DNA from 3 places in the Bradyrhizobium genosp. P genome. Region 1 is predicted to be linked to each of the others. Evidence: predicted binding sites of a transcription regulator. Region 1 holds the regulator's gene; each other region holds the start of a gene.
What was found. The regulator HrcA, encoded in region 1, represses chaperone genes, less so after heat shock. The targets are predictions, from matches to a motif close to GTTAGCACTCNCNNNNNGNGAGTGCTAAC.

Region 1 (4,857 bases):
GATTGGGAAACCGCGTTCCCGCGTTTCCGCGCGGTGCGTGACGGCATCCAGCCGCGCGGCTGATCGCCGTTTCCGCAAGTCCCGCCGAAAAATCGGACTTTCGCAGGCCAGCGAACGGAACTAGCCTCCTCGCGCGGTTTCAGCCAGTCGAGGAGAGGCACAATGTTGGATCGACGGCAGGTTGTTGCAGGTCTCAGTGCGACGGCACTTGCCACCCTGGTTCCAGGCGAGCTTTGGGCGGCGGCGATCAAGCCCGACGACGGCTCGGCGCTGCTGGTGATCGACGTCCAGAACTGCTTCCTGCCGGGCGGCAGCCTCGCGGTGAAGGACGGCGAGCAGGTGGTGCCGATCATCAACAAGATCGCCAAGAGCTTCGCCAATGTGGTGATGACGCAGGACTGGCACACGCCCGGACACGTCTCTTTTGCCTCGGCCCATTCCGGCAAGAAGCCATTCGAGACGATCGACCTCGCCTATGGCAAGCAAGTGCTGTGGCCGGACCACTGCGTGCAGGGCACCGACGGCGCCTCGCTGTCGAAAGACCTCGCAATCCCGCAAGCCGAGTTGATCATCCGCAAGGGTTTTCACCAGGACGTCGACAGCTACTCCGCCTTCACCGAGGCCGACGGCAAGACGACCACCGGACTTGCGCCCTATCTCAAGGCGCGCAACGTCAAGCGCGTCTTCATCGCGGGACTTGCCACCGATTTCTGCGTGGCGTGGACCGCGCTGGACGGGCGCAAGGCCGGCTTCGAAACCTATGTGGTGGAAGACGCCTGCCGCGGCATCGACACGCAAGGGTCGCTTGCGAAGGCCTGGGCCGACATGGCCAAGGCCGGCGTCAAGCGCATCCAGTCATCGGACATCGCTTAAGTTTCCTGGCTTGAGGTTTCTTGGCGCAAGCCTTTCGCGCGTAAGGTCTTTCGCGCGAAGTCACGGCGATCAGGCCGTGAAGTCGGCACCCGGAGCGGCCTTGGCGCCGCCCTTGGAGACCCCCACCAGCGCCGGGCGCAAAATGCGCTCGCCGATCATGTAGCCGGCCTGCATGACCTGCACCACCGTGCCTGATGGCACCGACGGGTCGGGCACTTCGTACATCGCCTGCTGGAAGTTCGGATCGAACTTCTCGCCGATCGGGTCGAACTTCTTCACGCCGTTCTTCTCCAGCGCGTTGAGCAGTGAGCGCTCGGTCAGCTCGACGCCTTCGATCAATGCCTTCAGGCCGGGATCGGCGGCTTCCTTGGTCTCGGCCGGAACCGCATCGAGTGCACGCTGCAGATTGTCGGCGATATCGAGCACGTCGCGGGCGAAGCCGGTGATCCCATAGGTCTTGGCGTCGGCGACCTCGCGGCGGGTGCGCTGACGGAGATTCTCCATCTCGGCCAGCGTGCGCAGCGTCTTGTCGCGCGCCTCAGCCAGTTCCTTGCTCAAGGCTTCCGCCGATCCGACTTCCGGATCGTCGGGCATGATGTAGGGCTTGGAGGTCACAGGCTCGCCCGTCGGAGCCGGATTCTCGGTATTGTCATTGGTCCGGTTCGGATCGGTCATGGCTTGCCTTCTCGAAAAACGCGCGCGGTTCAAATCTTGGGGATTGGCTGGCCCGGATATCGTGCTTTGAGCGGCGAAAATCAAGCGCCACATAGCGGTTTCGAGCGAAGTGGCCTCCGGTTCGCGTGAAGAAAACGCGTCAAATGGAAACGAACTTCCGTCCGGTCAGCCACCCAGGATCTTGCTGACAATGCGCGCGGCGTAATCAACCGTCGGGATCACCCTGGCATAATTCAGCCGCGTCGGGCCGATCACGCCGAGGACGCCGACGATCCGGCCATGGGCATCGCTGTAAGGCGCGATAATGGTCGAGGAACCCGACAGCGAGAACAGCTTGTTCTCCGAGCCGATGAAGATCCGTACCCCCTCACCGCGCTCGGCGCGACCCAGCAGGTCAATCACGCCACGCTTGGTCTCGAGATCATCAAACAGCGACTTGATGCGCTCGAGATCGTCGAGCGCATGCAGATCCTCCAGCAGATTGGCGTGGCCGCGCACGATCAGCTGCCGGGCTTCGCTCTCGCCGCCGGACCAGCTCGCGATGCCGGCCGTCACGACCTTCTGCGTCAGTTGATCGAGCTCGGCGCGGTTCTGCGTCAAGGCGGTCTCGAGCTCGAGGCGCGCTTCGGCCAGGGTCCGGCCGCGAATCCGCGCGTTGAGGAAATTGGTCGCTTCGATCAGCGCCGAGGAGGGAACGCCCGGCGGCAGCGCCAGCACCCGATTCTCGACCTGACCGTCTTCAGCGACCAGCACGACCAGCGCCTTCTCCGGTTCCAGCCGGACGAATTCGATGTGCTTCAACCGCGCGTTCGATTTTGGCGTCAGCACCACCGCTGCCGCACGGGTCAGCCCCGACAGCCGGGTCAGCGCTTCGCCAAGCGCCGCCTCGACCGATTGTGCACGGCCGACGGAGGCAAGCTGGGTCTGGATCGATTGGCGCTCCGCCTCGGTGAGATCGCCCACCTGCATCAGCGCGTCGACGAAAAAGCGCAGGCCGAGTTCGGTCGGCAGCCGGCCGGCCGATGTGTGCGGCGCGTAGATCAGCCCGAGCTGCTCGAGGTCCGACATCACGTTGCGGACCGATGCCGGCGACAGGGGCAGCGCGATCAGGCGCGAGATGTTGCGCGAGCCGACAGGCTCGCCGGTCGCCAGATAGCTTTCGACGATTTGACGAAAAATGTCGCGCGAACGCTCGTTGAGCTGGGCAAGCCCCGCATGCGGCGTGATCAGGCTGATCGGGTCGTGGTGAGCCACGTTCTACTCCCTCACAATTGCCCCCAATCTGTCGATCCGCGAGGCCCGTGACAAGCACGCATTCACCCCCGCAGGCCGGGCCGAAAACCCTTGCCGCTGCCGCTTCCCCCTCCTACAAGCACGCCTTGAGCATGATCGGGACGAACAGGAACCGGTTTTTCCGAAAAGATCATGCTGAAACAAAGTGTTAGAGCGCGATGACGATTCAAGGATAGGTCGTCACGCTCCGACTGCTTCTCTCGGATTTTCGGAGGATTCCCATGCGGCCAAGCCGCCGTGCGCCCGATGAACTGCGTCCCGTGTCGCTGGAACGCGGCGTCGTCAAATATGCCGAGGGCTCCTGCATGGTGAAATTCGGCGACACCCATGTGCTGGTGACCGCCACGCTCGAGGAGCGGCTGCCGCCATGGCTGAAGGGCCAGGGCCGCGGCTGGGTCACCGCCGAATATGGCATGCTGCCGCGTGCCACGCTGGAGCGAACCCGCCGCGAGGCCTCCGCCGGCAAGCAGGGCGGCCGCACCGTCGAGATTCAGCGGCTGATCGGCCGCTCGCTGCGCGCCGCGGTCGATTTGGAAGCGCTCGGCGAGCGCCAGATCACCGTCGATTGCGATGTCATCCAGGCCGACGGCGGCACCCGTACCGCCTCGATCACCGGCGCCTGGGTGGCGCTTGCGGATTGCATCAACTGGATGAAGACCCGCAACATGCTGAAGGCCAACGTGCTGCGCGACAACGTGGCGGCGATTTCATGCGGTATCTACAAGGGCACGCCGGTGCTCGACCTCGACTATGCCGAGGACTCCGAGGCCGACACCGACGCCAATTTCGTCATGACCGGCGACGGCCGCATCATCGAGGTGCAGGGCACCGCCGAGAAGACGCCGTTCTCGCAGGACGAATTCCTGGCGCTGATGGCGCTCGCCCGCAGAGGTGTCGCGCGTCTGGTCGACTTGCAAAAGATCGCGGTCGCGTAGTCAGATTGGCCATGCACCGCCGAATCACCGGAAAGCTCGTCATCGCCACCCACAATCCCGGCAAACTCGCCGAGATGCGGGAGCTGCTGGCGCCTTACGGGGTGGAAGCGGTGTCGGCCGGTGAGCTTGGCCTCGCCGAGCCCGAGGAGACCGGCAACAGCTTTCGCGCCAATGCCGTGATCAAGGCTATCGCTGCAGCGAAGGCAACCGGATTGCCGGCCTTTGCCGACGATTCCGGCCTCGTGGTCGACGCGCTCGACGGCGCACCCGGTATCTATTCGGCGCGCTGGGCCGGCGAGAGCAAGGACTTCATGGCGGCGATGACCCAGATCGAGCGCCTGTTGCAGGAGCGCGGCGCCACCACGCCGGACAAGCGCAGGGCGCATTTCGTCTCCGCGCTGTGTGTGGCCTGGCCCGACGATCATCTCGAAGAGGTCGAGGCCCGGGTCGATGGAACTTTCGTCTGGCCGCCGCGCGGCACTGCCGGCTTCGGCTACGATCCGGCCTTTCTGCCCGACGGACACGCGCGTACCTTCGGTGAAATGACCAGCATCGAGAAGCACGGCCTGCCGCCGATCGGGCTCGGCCTGTCACATCGCGCCCGCGCCTTCGTGAAGCTCGCGGAGATCTGCCTTGAGCCACGCTGAACGAAGGGCATTCGGCGTCTACGTGCACTGGCCGTTCTGCCTGTCGAAATGCCCATATTGCGATTTCAACAGCCATGTCCGGCACGCGCCCGTCGACGAGGAGCGCTTCGTACGCGCGTTCGCCCGCGAGATCGAGACCACCGCGGCCCGCGTGCCGGGGCGCGAGGTGTCATCGATCTTCCTCGGTGGCGGCACGCCGTCGTTGATGCAGCCGCAGACTGTCGGCGCGGTGCTCGATGCAATCGGCAAGCATTGGTCGGTCGCTGATGACGTCGAGGTCACGCTCGAGGCCAATCCGACCAGCGTCGAGGCGACACGCTTTCGCGGCTACCGCACGGCAGGGGTCAATCGCGTATCGCTCGGCGTGCAGGCGCTCGACGATGCCTCACTGAAGGCGCTTGGACGCCTGCACACCGCACGCGAGGCGCTCGATG
Region 2 (4,857 bases), 1.2 Mb from region 1:
CAAAAAGCGCGGGAGATTGTCGAGGGAGAGTTCGCGCTTGCCGCGCAGACTAGCAAGTGTGGACAACCCTTCATTTGAATCCCCGACACCAAATGCGCGAGGAACAAGCCACTGTGCGCTCCAACCCGCATTGCTATTGTGCCAACCCCAATCATCGGCTGTTAGCGTCGCCACCACCACGCCGCGCTCCCCAAGATCAACTAGTGGCTCTGCACAGTGATTTTGACGGGTTGGGTCGGCGGTCAGATTAGCTCCGGCAGGTCGTTGGGATCGACGAGGACTTCGATACTACGAGGTGTCCTGGGCTGCCTTTTGATGAGGCCGCCTCGCTCGAGCGAGAGCACCATTTGGTGAACCGAAGGCGGGGTGACGCGAAAATACTCTCGCATGTCGGTTTCCGCCGGGGGTCTGCGGTGCAGACGCGTATAGAGGTGGATGAAGGCGAGGTACTGCCCCTGTTTGGGCGTGAAGGCTTTTGCCGAAGGACTCACGCCGGCCATCCGATTCAGTTGTTCGTGCGTGCCTCGATCAAGGAGGCAGGCATGAATGTACGCTATCGGGTCGAACTCAGCCAAGTCGAGCGGACCGAACTCAAGGCGCTGCTTAGCGGCGGCAAGCATGCGTCCCGCAAGCTCAAGCGAGCACAGATTTTGCTGGCTGCCGATGCCGCGGCCGGCGACGAGGAGATCGCCAGGAGCGTTGGCGTGAGCGGCTCGACCGTGTACCGGACCAAGCGACGCTTCGTGGAAGGCAATCTGGAGCGGGCGCTGAGCGAAGAGCCGCGTCCCGGAGCGGAGCGCAAACTCACGGGCAAGGAAGAAGCCTTGCTGGTGGCGACCGCCTGTGCCAGCCCCCCAAAGGGCCGTGCCCGCTGGACGCTCAAGCTGCTGGCAGGTGCGATAGTCAATCTCACCGAACACGACAGCCTGTCGCACGAGACGGTTCGGCGACGCCTGGCGGAAAATGACCTCAAACCATGGCGCAAAGATATGTGGTGCATTCCGCAGGTCGCAGGTCGATGGCGAATACGTCGCCCGCATGGAGGACGTGCTTGATCTCTATGCCGAGGTGCCCGATCCCAAGCGGCCGGTCGTGTGCTTCGACGAAAGTCCGGTGCAACTCATCGGCGAGGTCCGTCAGCCAATCCCGATGAAGCCGGGCCGGCTCGAACGTTACGATTACGAGTATCGTCGCAACGGGACGGTCAATCTCTTCGTTCTCCTCGACGTGCATCGTCCCTGGCGCAAGGTCAAACTTACAGAGCGACGAGCGGCAAAAGATTATGCCGAATGCGTACGTGACCTCGTCGACATCCATTATCCCGATGCCGAGACCATCCGGGTCGTGCAGGATAACTTATCGACCCACTCCGCCGGCGCCCTGTATCAGACCTTTCCGCCCGCCGAAGCCAGACGGATCTCGCGGCGGATCGAGTTCCACTTCACTCCCAAGCACGCAAGCTGGCTCAACATGGTTGAGATCGAGATCGGCGTCTTGCGGGGACAGTGCCTCGCTCGCAGGATCGACGACCCCAAGCGACTGCGCCGCGAAATCACCGCTTGGGAACGGCAGAGAAATGCTGCACGCTCCCGCATCAAATGGATGTTCACGACAGAAAAAGCCCGCGCAAAAATGGGCCGAGCCTACCCAGACGCTTCCAAAGAGTCATAATCACTGTGCAGAGGTACTAGCGCCGCCTGACCGCGCAATTCTGGTGAAAATGACACTAGTTCTGGCAGAAAGTGCGCGTACCAGATCACCTCGACCACACTTGAACCCGAGTGGAGCTTGCCGTCCGCCTCAATGTTGACTGTTAACCGGTAGCGATAGGTGTAGGTCGGATAGAAGAATTTATAAGTCGCGAAGGCAGCGACGAGCGATATCAGCGTGAAAAACATAAATCGTTTCATAGACAACAACTTAAGCGTTCATCATGCGCAATATGCATTATCATGGCCATTGCGTTAACAGAAGCTTGCTTGTTCTATAGCCGAAACGCGACTTCTGCCTTTGGCCCATCGCGACCTGCTGCCAGACCCTGGGAGCGTCTGCTTCCGAAGGCATTGCCGAAGTCGGATTGCTCCGGCGCCAGGACCGGTTCGTGACCCAGAACGGAAGTCGCACCCGCTTCATTCCATGTAGATCGGCGCCCATGCTTCGGGGCCGACTTATGCACGGGCGCAAATCACCTGGCATGAGATTGCGCGAGGCCGGTGGATCCTTGCAACATTCCCAAATTCAAGGAAAGTCACCTCGAGACCGGTCACGAGGGCTTGTGCCTGCGCAACGCAGGCTTATGTGCGAGGTGGTTGGCACTCGCCAACCCTGAGTGCTAACTCCAAACAAAAACCAAACCGAGGAGGCCGCCATGAAATTCCGTCCGCTTCACGATCGCGTTGTAGTCAAGCGTATCGACGCCGAAGAGAAAACCACTGGCGGCATCATCATTCCGGACAGCGCCAAGGAAAAGCCCTTGCAGGGCGAAATCGTCGCCGTCGGCCCCGGTGGCCGTGACGAAGCCGGCAAGCTGATCCCGATCGACCTCAAGGTCGGCGACCGCGTTCTGTTCGGCAAGTGGTCGGGTACCGAGGTCAAGATCGACAGCCAGGAGCTGCTGATTATGAAGGAAAGCGACATCATGGGCGTCCTCACCGACGTTCCCGCGGCCAAGAAGAAGGCCGCATAAGCGCCAGCCCGATTTCCTTATCCTGAGGAGTCGGCGTAGCCGGCGTCTCGAAGGATGAGGCCCGCAATTCAGATCTCATCCTTCAAGAACCCGCCCGGTCGCGCGGCCTTTGGGATCTGACCAGATGAAAACGGAGATCATTATGTCAGCCAAGGAAGTCAAATTCGGCGTCGATGCCCGCGACAGAATGCTGCGCGGGGTCGACATTCTCAACAACGCGGTGAAGGTCACGCTCGGCCCCAAGGGCCGCAACGTCGTGCTCGAGAAGTCGTTCGGCGCTCCCCGCATCACCAAGGACGGCGTCACCGTCGCCAAGGAAATCGAGCTTGAAGACAAGTTCGAAAACATGGGCGCCCAGATGGTGCGCGAAGTCGCCTCCAAGGCGGCGGATGCTGCTGGGGACGGCACCACCACCGCGACCGTGCTGGCCGCAGCCATTGTCCGTGAAGGCGCCAAGTCGGTTGCCGCCGGCATGAACCCGATGGATCTGAAGCGCGGTATCGACCTGGCAGTGGATGCCGTGGTCGCGGATCTCGTCAAGAACTCCAAGAAGGTCACCTCGAACGAGGAAATCGCCCAGGTTGGCACCATTTCCGCCAATGGCGACGCCGAAATCGGGAAGTTCCTCGCAGACGCGATGAAAAAGGTCGGCAACGAGGGCGTCATCACTGTTGAAGAAGCTAAGTCGCTCGAAACCGAGCTTGAAGTCGTCGAAGGCATGCAATTCGACCGCGGCTATATCTCGCCTTACTTCGTCACTAACGCCGACAAGATGCGCGTGGAAATGGAAGATGCCTACATCCTCATCAACGAGAAGAAGCTCTCCTCGCTGAATGAGCTGCTCCCGCTGCTCGAAGCTGTCGTGCAGAGCGGCAAGCCGCTGGTCATCATCGCAGAAGACGTCGAAGGCGAGGCGCTTGCCACCCTCGTCGTCAACCGCCTGCGCGGCGGCCTGAAGGTTGCAGCCGTCAAGGCTCCGGGCTTCGGCGATCGCCGCAAAGCGATGCTGCAGGACATCGCGGTTCTGACCGGCGGTCAGGCGATCTCGGAAGATCTCGGCATCAAGATGGAGAACGTCACGCTCGCCATGCTCGGTCGCGCCAAGAAGGTGATGATCGACAAGGAGAACACCACCATCGTCAGCGGCGCCGGCAAGAAGACCGACATCGAAGCACGCGTCAATCAGATCAAGGCGCAGATCGTGGAAACCACCTCGGACTACGACCGTGAGAAGCTGCAGGAGCGTCTCGCCAAGCTCGCAGGCGGTGTCGCGGTGATCCGCGTCGGCGGCGCGACCGAGGTTGAGGTGAAGGAGCGCAAGGACCGCGTTGATGACGCGATGCATGCGACCCGTGCGGCGGTTGAAGAAGGCATCGTGCCGGGCGGCGGCGTCGCCCTGCTGCGTGCCTCCGAGCACCTCAAGGGGCTTCGCACCAAGAACGACGACCAGAAGACCGGCGTCGAGATCGTGCGCAAGGCGCTGTCCGCGCCGGCCCGCCAGATCGCGATCAACGCAGGTGAAGATGGTTCGGTGATCGTCGGCAAGATCCTCGAGAAGGATCAGTACGCCTACGGTTTCGACTCGCAGACCGGCGAATACGTCAACCTGATCTCCAAGGGCATCATCGACCCGACCAAGGTGGTTCGCGTAGCGATCCAGAACGCGGCCTCAGTTGCGGCGTTGCTGATCACCACCGAAGCCATGGTGGCTGAAGTGCCGAAGAAGAATGCCGGCGGCGGCATGCCTGCGGGCGGCGGTGGGATGGGCGGTATGGGCGGTATGGACTTCTAAGTCCAACTGTTCAGCACCCATCACTAGGAAAGGCCCGGCAGAAATGCCGGGCCTTTTTAGTGCAGCAGGCATCGTGATCGAATCGGGCATGAATCCGATCTCCTGGGAAGGCGACTGGAGCGGTCGCCGGCGTGCCCCGGAAGTCTGCTCGATGGCGTCGTTCGTCAGCCCGGAGGCTTCCGTCATCTCCGAGGCTTCCTTCACATCCATACTGTCCTCCCACGATTGCGCCGGAGCAACCGACCGGCGGATCGCTCCGTTCCTAAGCGGATTCCCCTTCATGGTGCTCTAGCCTTCGTCCGGCTCGCGCACAACCGGCGGTTCGTCTGCGCCTTCGTCCTCGTCGCCTTCCTCTTCGTCCTCGTCGTCTCCATCATCA
Region 3 (4,857 bases), 1.1 Mb from region 1:
TCGGATCGATGATGCCCTTGGAGATAAGGTTGACGTATTCGCCGGTCTGCGAGTCGAAGCCGTAAGCGTAGGCCTTGTTCTCCAGGATCTTGCCGACGATCACCGAACCGTCTTCACCAGCGTTGATCGCGATCTGGCGCGCGGGAGCCGACAACGCCTTGCGCACGATCTCGACGCCGGTCTTCTGGTCGTCGTTCTTGGTACGCAGGCCCTTGAGCTGCTCGGAGGCACGGAGCAGGGCGACGCCGCCGCCCGGGACGATGCCTTCCTCGACAGCCGCACGGGTCGCATGCATCGCATCATCCACGCGATCCTTGCGCTCCTTCACCTCAACCTCGGTAGCGCCGCCGACGCGGATCACCGCGACGCCGCCTGCGAGCTTGGCGAGACGCTCCTGCAGCTTCTCACGGTCGTAGTCCGAGGTGGTTTCCTCGATCTGCGCCTTGATCTGATTGACGCGTGCTTCGATGTCGGTCTTCTTGCCGGCGCCGCTGACGATCGTGGTATTTTCCTTGTCGATCATCACCTTCTTGGCGCGACCGAGCATGGCGAGCGTTACGTTCTCCATCTTGATGCCGAGATCTTCCGAGATCGCCTGACCGCCGGTCAGAACCGCGATGTCTTGCAGCATCGCTTTGCGGCGATCGCCGAAGCCGGGCGCCTTGACGGCTGCAACCTTCAGGCCGCCGCGCAGGCGGTTGACGACGAGGGTGGCAAGCGCCTCGCCTTCGACGTCTTCTGCGATGATGACCAGCGGCTTGCCGCTCTGCACGACAGCTTCGAGCAGCGGGAGCAGCTCATTCAGCGAGGAGAGCTTCTTCTCGTTGATGAGAACGTAGGCATCTTCCATTTCCACGCGCATCTTGTCGGCGTTAGTGACGAAGTAAGGCGAGATATAGCCGCGGTCGAATTGCATGCCTTCGACGACTTCAAGCTCGGTTTCGAGCGACTTAGCTTCTTCAACAGTGATGACGCCCTCGTTGCCGACCTTTTTCATCGCGTCTGCGAGGAACTTCCCGATTTCGGCGTCGCCGTTGGCGGAAATGGTGCCAACCTGGGCGATTTCCTCGTTCGAGGTGACCTTCTTGGAGTTCTTGACGAGATCCGCGACCACGGCATCCACTGCCAGGTCGATACCGCGCTTCAGATCCATCGGGTTCATCCCGGCGGCAACCGACTTGGCACCCTCCCTAATGATGGCCGCAGCCAGCACGGTCGCGGTGGTGGTGCCGTCGCCGGCAGCGTCGGCCGACTTGGAGGCGACTTCGCGCACCATCTGGGCGCCCATGTTTTCGAACTTGTCCTCAAGCTCGATTTCCTTGGCGACGGTGACGCCGTCCTTGGTGATGCGGGGAGCGCCGAACGACTTTTCGAGCACGACGTTGCGGCCCTTGGGGCCGAGCGTGACTTTTACCGCGTTGTTCAGAATGTCGACGCCGCGCAACATTTTGTCCCGCGCTTCAACGCCGAATTTAACTTCTTTACTAGCCATGCTTGCTTATCCTTGTGAGATCATTTTAGGGAGACGGCGCTTAAGCGGCCTTCTTCTTCGCGGCGGGGATGTCAGTGAGGACACCCATGATGTCGCTTTCCTTCATGATCAACAGGTCTTCATTGTCGATCTTGACCTCGGTGCCGGACCACTTGCCGAACAGCACGCGGTCACCGACCTTGAGGTCGATCGGGATCAGCTTGCCAGCTTCGTCGCGGCCACCCGGGCCAACGGCGGTGATTTCGCCCTGCGAGGGCTTTTCCTTGGCACTGTCCGGAATGATGATGCCGCCAGTAGTCTTCTCTTCGGCGTCGATACGCTTGACCACGACGCGGTCGTGAAGCGGACGGAATTTCATGCGATCCTCCTTGTTTGCGTGTTGTTTTTGGATTGGCAGTCACAATATGCGAGTGCTAATCATGCGTATACGCCCATAAGAACAAGTTACAAGGGGCGGCAAGATTTTAGGTCCTGAGACCTGCGCAATTGTGCCTCTGCAATTTCTCCGGCTAGCATGGTCTTGCTGAAATTGCGGCGAATTATTGTTTCGCCTCGTTGTCTTTGCATCTTCCCGCTATCGATCCTGAAGACGTCGATGAGCGTGACCGAGGCGGACGCCGCGGGTATCCGTAGTTGCCCGCAACCCTTTGTTAAACCTTCCTTGAACATGCTTGGGGCATATACCGGGCAGGATATCGTTCGAGGACCCCGATGAGGATTTGGGTCAGTCTGACCGTGCTCGCGGCATTTTTGCTCGTAGGGTTGCCGCTTGCCTTGAACGCGACGAAAGCGCCCGACGGCCTGGAGACGATCCGCGCCGGCTATCGTCGGTCGGCCGTCATTCCTTTCCCAAGCAGCAACCCTCACTCCGAAGCAAAATCCGCGCTCGGAGCGAGTTTGTTTTTCGATCCGCTGCTTTCGGGATCCAAGACCCGCTCCTGCGCCAGCTGCCACAATCCATCCCTGTCATGGGCTGACGGGCTTCCGCGCGCAATCGGTGAGGATCCGAAGGGCCTGCCGATCCGTGCACCGACGCTAATCGACGTGGCTTTCACCCAGCCGCTTGGGTGGGACGGGAAGTTCAGGGACCTCGAATCCGTAGCATTCGGGCCGATCAAGAATCCGGCGAACATGAATCTTTCCGAGCCGGAATTAATCGCACGTCTCTCGGCAATCCCGGCTTACGTTGATGCGTTCGCCCATGCATTTGGAGAGGGCGCGATCACGCGGCCCAGAATCGAAGCGGCCCTGGCGACCTTCGAGCGCTCTATCGTTGCGGGCGAGGCGCCGTTCGACCGGTGGATCGGGGGAGACGACGCCGCGATCAGCGCGGCGGCAAAGCACGGCTTTCAGCTCTTCAACGGCAAGGCGCGGTGCTCGTCGTGCCACAGCGGACCTTCCTTCTCGGACGGGTCCTTTCAGGACATTGGAACCGCCAAGGACAATGATATTGGGCGTGGTCGATTGTTTCCGACCTCGGCGAAGCTGCGCTACGCATTCAAGACGCCGACATTGCGGGACGTCGCGCGCCGCGGGCCCTACATGCACGACGGATCGGTCGCGACCCTGGAAGATGTCATCGAGCTTTACAACACGGGCGGAATTGACCGTCCGAGCCGATCGCCGCAGATTAAGCCTTTGTCTCTGACCGCGAGCGAGAAGAAGGACCTGATTGCCTTCCTTCAAACCCTCACCGCATCTTCGCCGACTTCCGTTGCACCGAGGTTGCCGCGATAATCGGGCGTACCTGATCGGCTCGCGCTCGGACGCCTGTCAGGACACGTGGGGCAGTGCCGATCCCAAAAGGCCAAGACCGGCGACCAGAAGCCACCCCGCGCCGGTCTCCAGGATCTCGGTCCGCGACCGGCACCACCTGGCTCCATAGGCAAGCACCGAGCCCATCCCGACACACACGACGCTCAACGCTCCGAACATCTACCGGCTCCCAATCCGACCCTGTCCGGGATTTCACTACGACAGGTGGAATTGAGCCTCCGTGCCGGAATTAGCTAAAATCTGACCCAATCGGCGGAAAAGATGGTGCCCGCCCGCGCCCCGCTGACGTTAACCACGAAGCAACCAGGGGACGTTGGCTAGCGAAAAACACTAAAATTTAAGGTAAGATGAACAAATCGTTAAGGTGGACGGTTGTGCGATGTTCAGTGGGCGGGGGCGTAACGCTATTTCGGCATCCCTTGGAAGCTCCTTCTTCGCTAAGTGCATCGCGGGCATCCTGTTTTGCGTCGTGGCGGCACGGGATGCCGAGGCGCATGTCAAATGGTTCTGTGCCTATGATGTGGCCGGGCAACCCCGGGGACTTGAAAACGTTCTGTGTCTGGATTTCGAACTGCTTCTCGGCATTGCCGTTTTCTGGCTTTTTGCAGGTTGCGTGATCGAGCATACCTCTCTGGGTGAGGCGACGATCCGCACCCTCGACCGCGTCACCAACCCGTTGCGGCTGCGCACCGAGGAGATGATCCGCGCCGCCTGCGGATTCTTCTTCATCTCGATCTGGGCCGTTGGCGGGATCCTGCTGACCCCTGAGCTGAAGACGACGTCGGCCCTGGTGGGCGCGTTGCAGCTCGCGGTCGTCGCAGGCATGTTGTGGCGACGGACGCTGCCGGTGTCGGCGGCGGGGATGGCGGTGTTGTTCGGGATTGCCGTGTACAGTTACGGCGCCTTTCACTTGGCCGACTACCCGATTTTTCTTGGCATAGCCGCCTACCTTGGGCTGGTGGGACTGCGGAAGGATCTCCTCGGAATTCGGCCACTCGACGTCGTTCGGTATACAGCCGCCGTGACATTGATGTGGGCCTCGATCGAAAAATGGGCCTACCCGGAATGGAGCTTCCCGCTTCTCATCGAGCACGCCGCCATCACCCTCGGCTTCGACAATGAGTTCTACATGCGCGCCGCGGGCATGGTGGAGTTCACGCTCGCCTTTGCCCTGCTCTGGACGCCGCTGATCCGGCGCTGCGCGGCTGTGGTGCTTGCCGGGATGTTCATCAGTGCCTGCTTCGAATTCGGAAAGATTGACACCATCGGACACTCAGCGATCATCGCTGTCCTGTTCGCGATCGTCTGCGACAACAAGGTTTATGAGCGAGATCGTCGTGCGGCCTGGCTCGCGCCCATTGGGCTCTGCGCAGCGCTGACCGCGACGCTGTTCGCCTACTATGTTGGCCACGCCGTGATTTTCACGACGTCGATATTGTAGCGCCGCTCGAAACCGTCACTTGAAGCGCGCTACTTGGCAACGTGGACCGCCAGCTTCATCTTCGGATGAATGCCGCACAACACCGTGTAGTCGCCGGGCACGGAAAAGACGACGTCAAACTTGCTGCCCGGTTGCTGATCCCCGGAAT

Region 2: a site for HrcA is predicted at 2,309-2,337, ahead of ACP2YO_RS42955 (co-chaperone GroES). Genes of this name have one in related genera too.
Region 3: a site for HrcA is predicted at 1,882-1,910, ahead of ACP2YO_RS43440 (co-chaperone GroES). Genes of this name have one in related genera too.

The regions. Positions count from the first base shown of each region.
Region 1 is NZ_CP188195.1:190,491-195,347, forward strand. Features, by position in the region: gene ACP2YO_RS00945 (hypothetical protein) at 1-63, shown strand, start outside; gene pncA (bifunctional nicotinamidase/pyrazinamidase) at 163-873, shown strand; gene grpE (nucleotide exchange factor GrpE) at 943-1,548, opposite strand; gene hrcA (heat-inducible transcriptional repressor HrcA) at 1,714-2,802, opposite strand; gene rph (ribonuclease PH) at 3,063-3,776, shown strand; gene rdgB (RdgB/HAM1 family non-canonical purine NTP pyrophosphatase) at 3,788-4,423, shown strand; gene hemW (radical SAM family heme chaperone HemW) at 4,410-4,857, shown strand, end outside.
Region 2 is NZ_CP188195.1:8,944,841-8,949,697, reverse strand. Features, by position in the region: gene ACP2YO_RS42975 (hypothetical protein) at 1-180, opposite strand, end outside; gene ACP2YO_RS42970 (LexA family protein) at 243-500, opposite strand; partial or broken gene ACP2YO_RS42965 (IS630 family transposase) at 543-1,671, shown strand; gene ACP2YO_RS42960 (hypothetical protein) at 1,644-1,898, opposite strand; gene ACP2YO_RS42955 (co-chaperone GroES) at 2,369-2,686, shown strand; gene groL (chaperonin GroEL) at 2,829-4,478, shown strand; gene ACP2YO_RS42945 (hypothetical protein) at 4,522-4,770, shown strand; gene ACP2YO_RS42940 (hypothetical protein) at 4,767-4,857, opposite strand, start outside.
Region 3 is NZ_CP188195.1:9,050,977-9,055,833, reverse strand. Features, by position in the region: gene groL (chaperonin GroEL) at 1-1,492, opposite strand, end outside; gene ACP2YO_RS43440 (co-chaperone GroES) at 1,533-1,850, opposite strand; gene ACP2YO_RS43435 (cytochrome-c peroxidase) at 2,204-3,229, shown strand; gene ACP2YO_RS43430 (hypothetical protein) at 3,266-3,427, opposite strand; gene ACP2YO_RS43425 (hypothetical protein) at 3,648-4,709, shown strand; gene ACP2YO_RS43420 (methylamine utilization protein) at 4,739-4,857, opposite strand, start outside.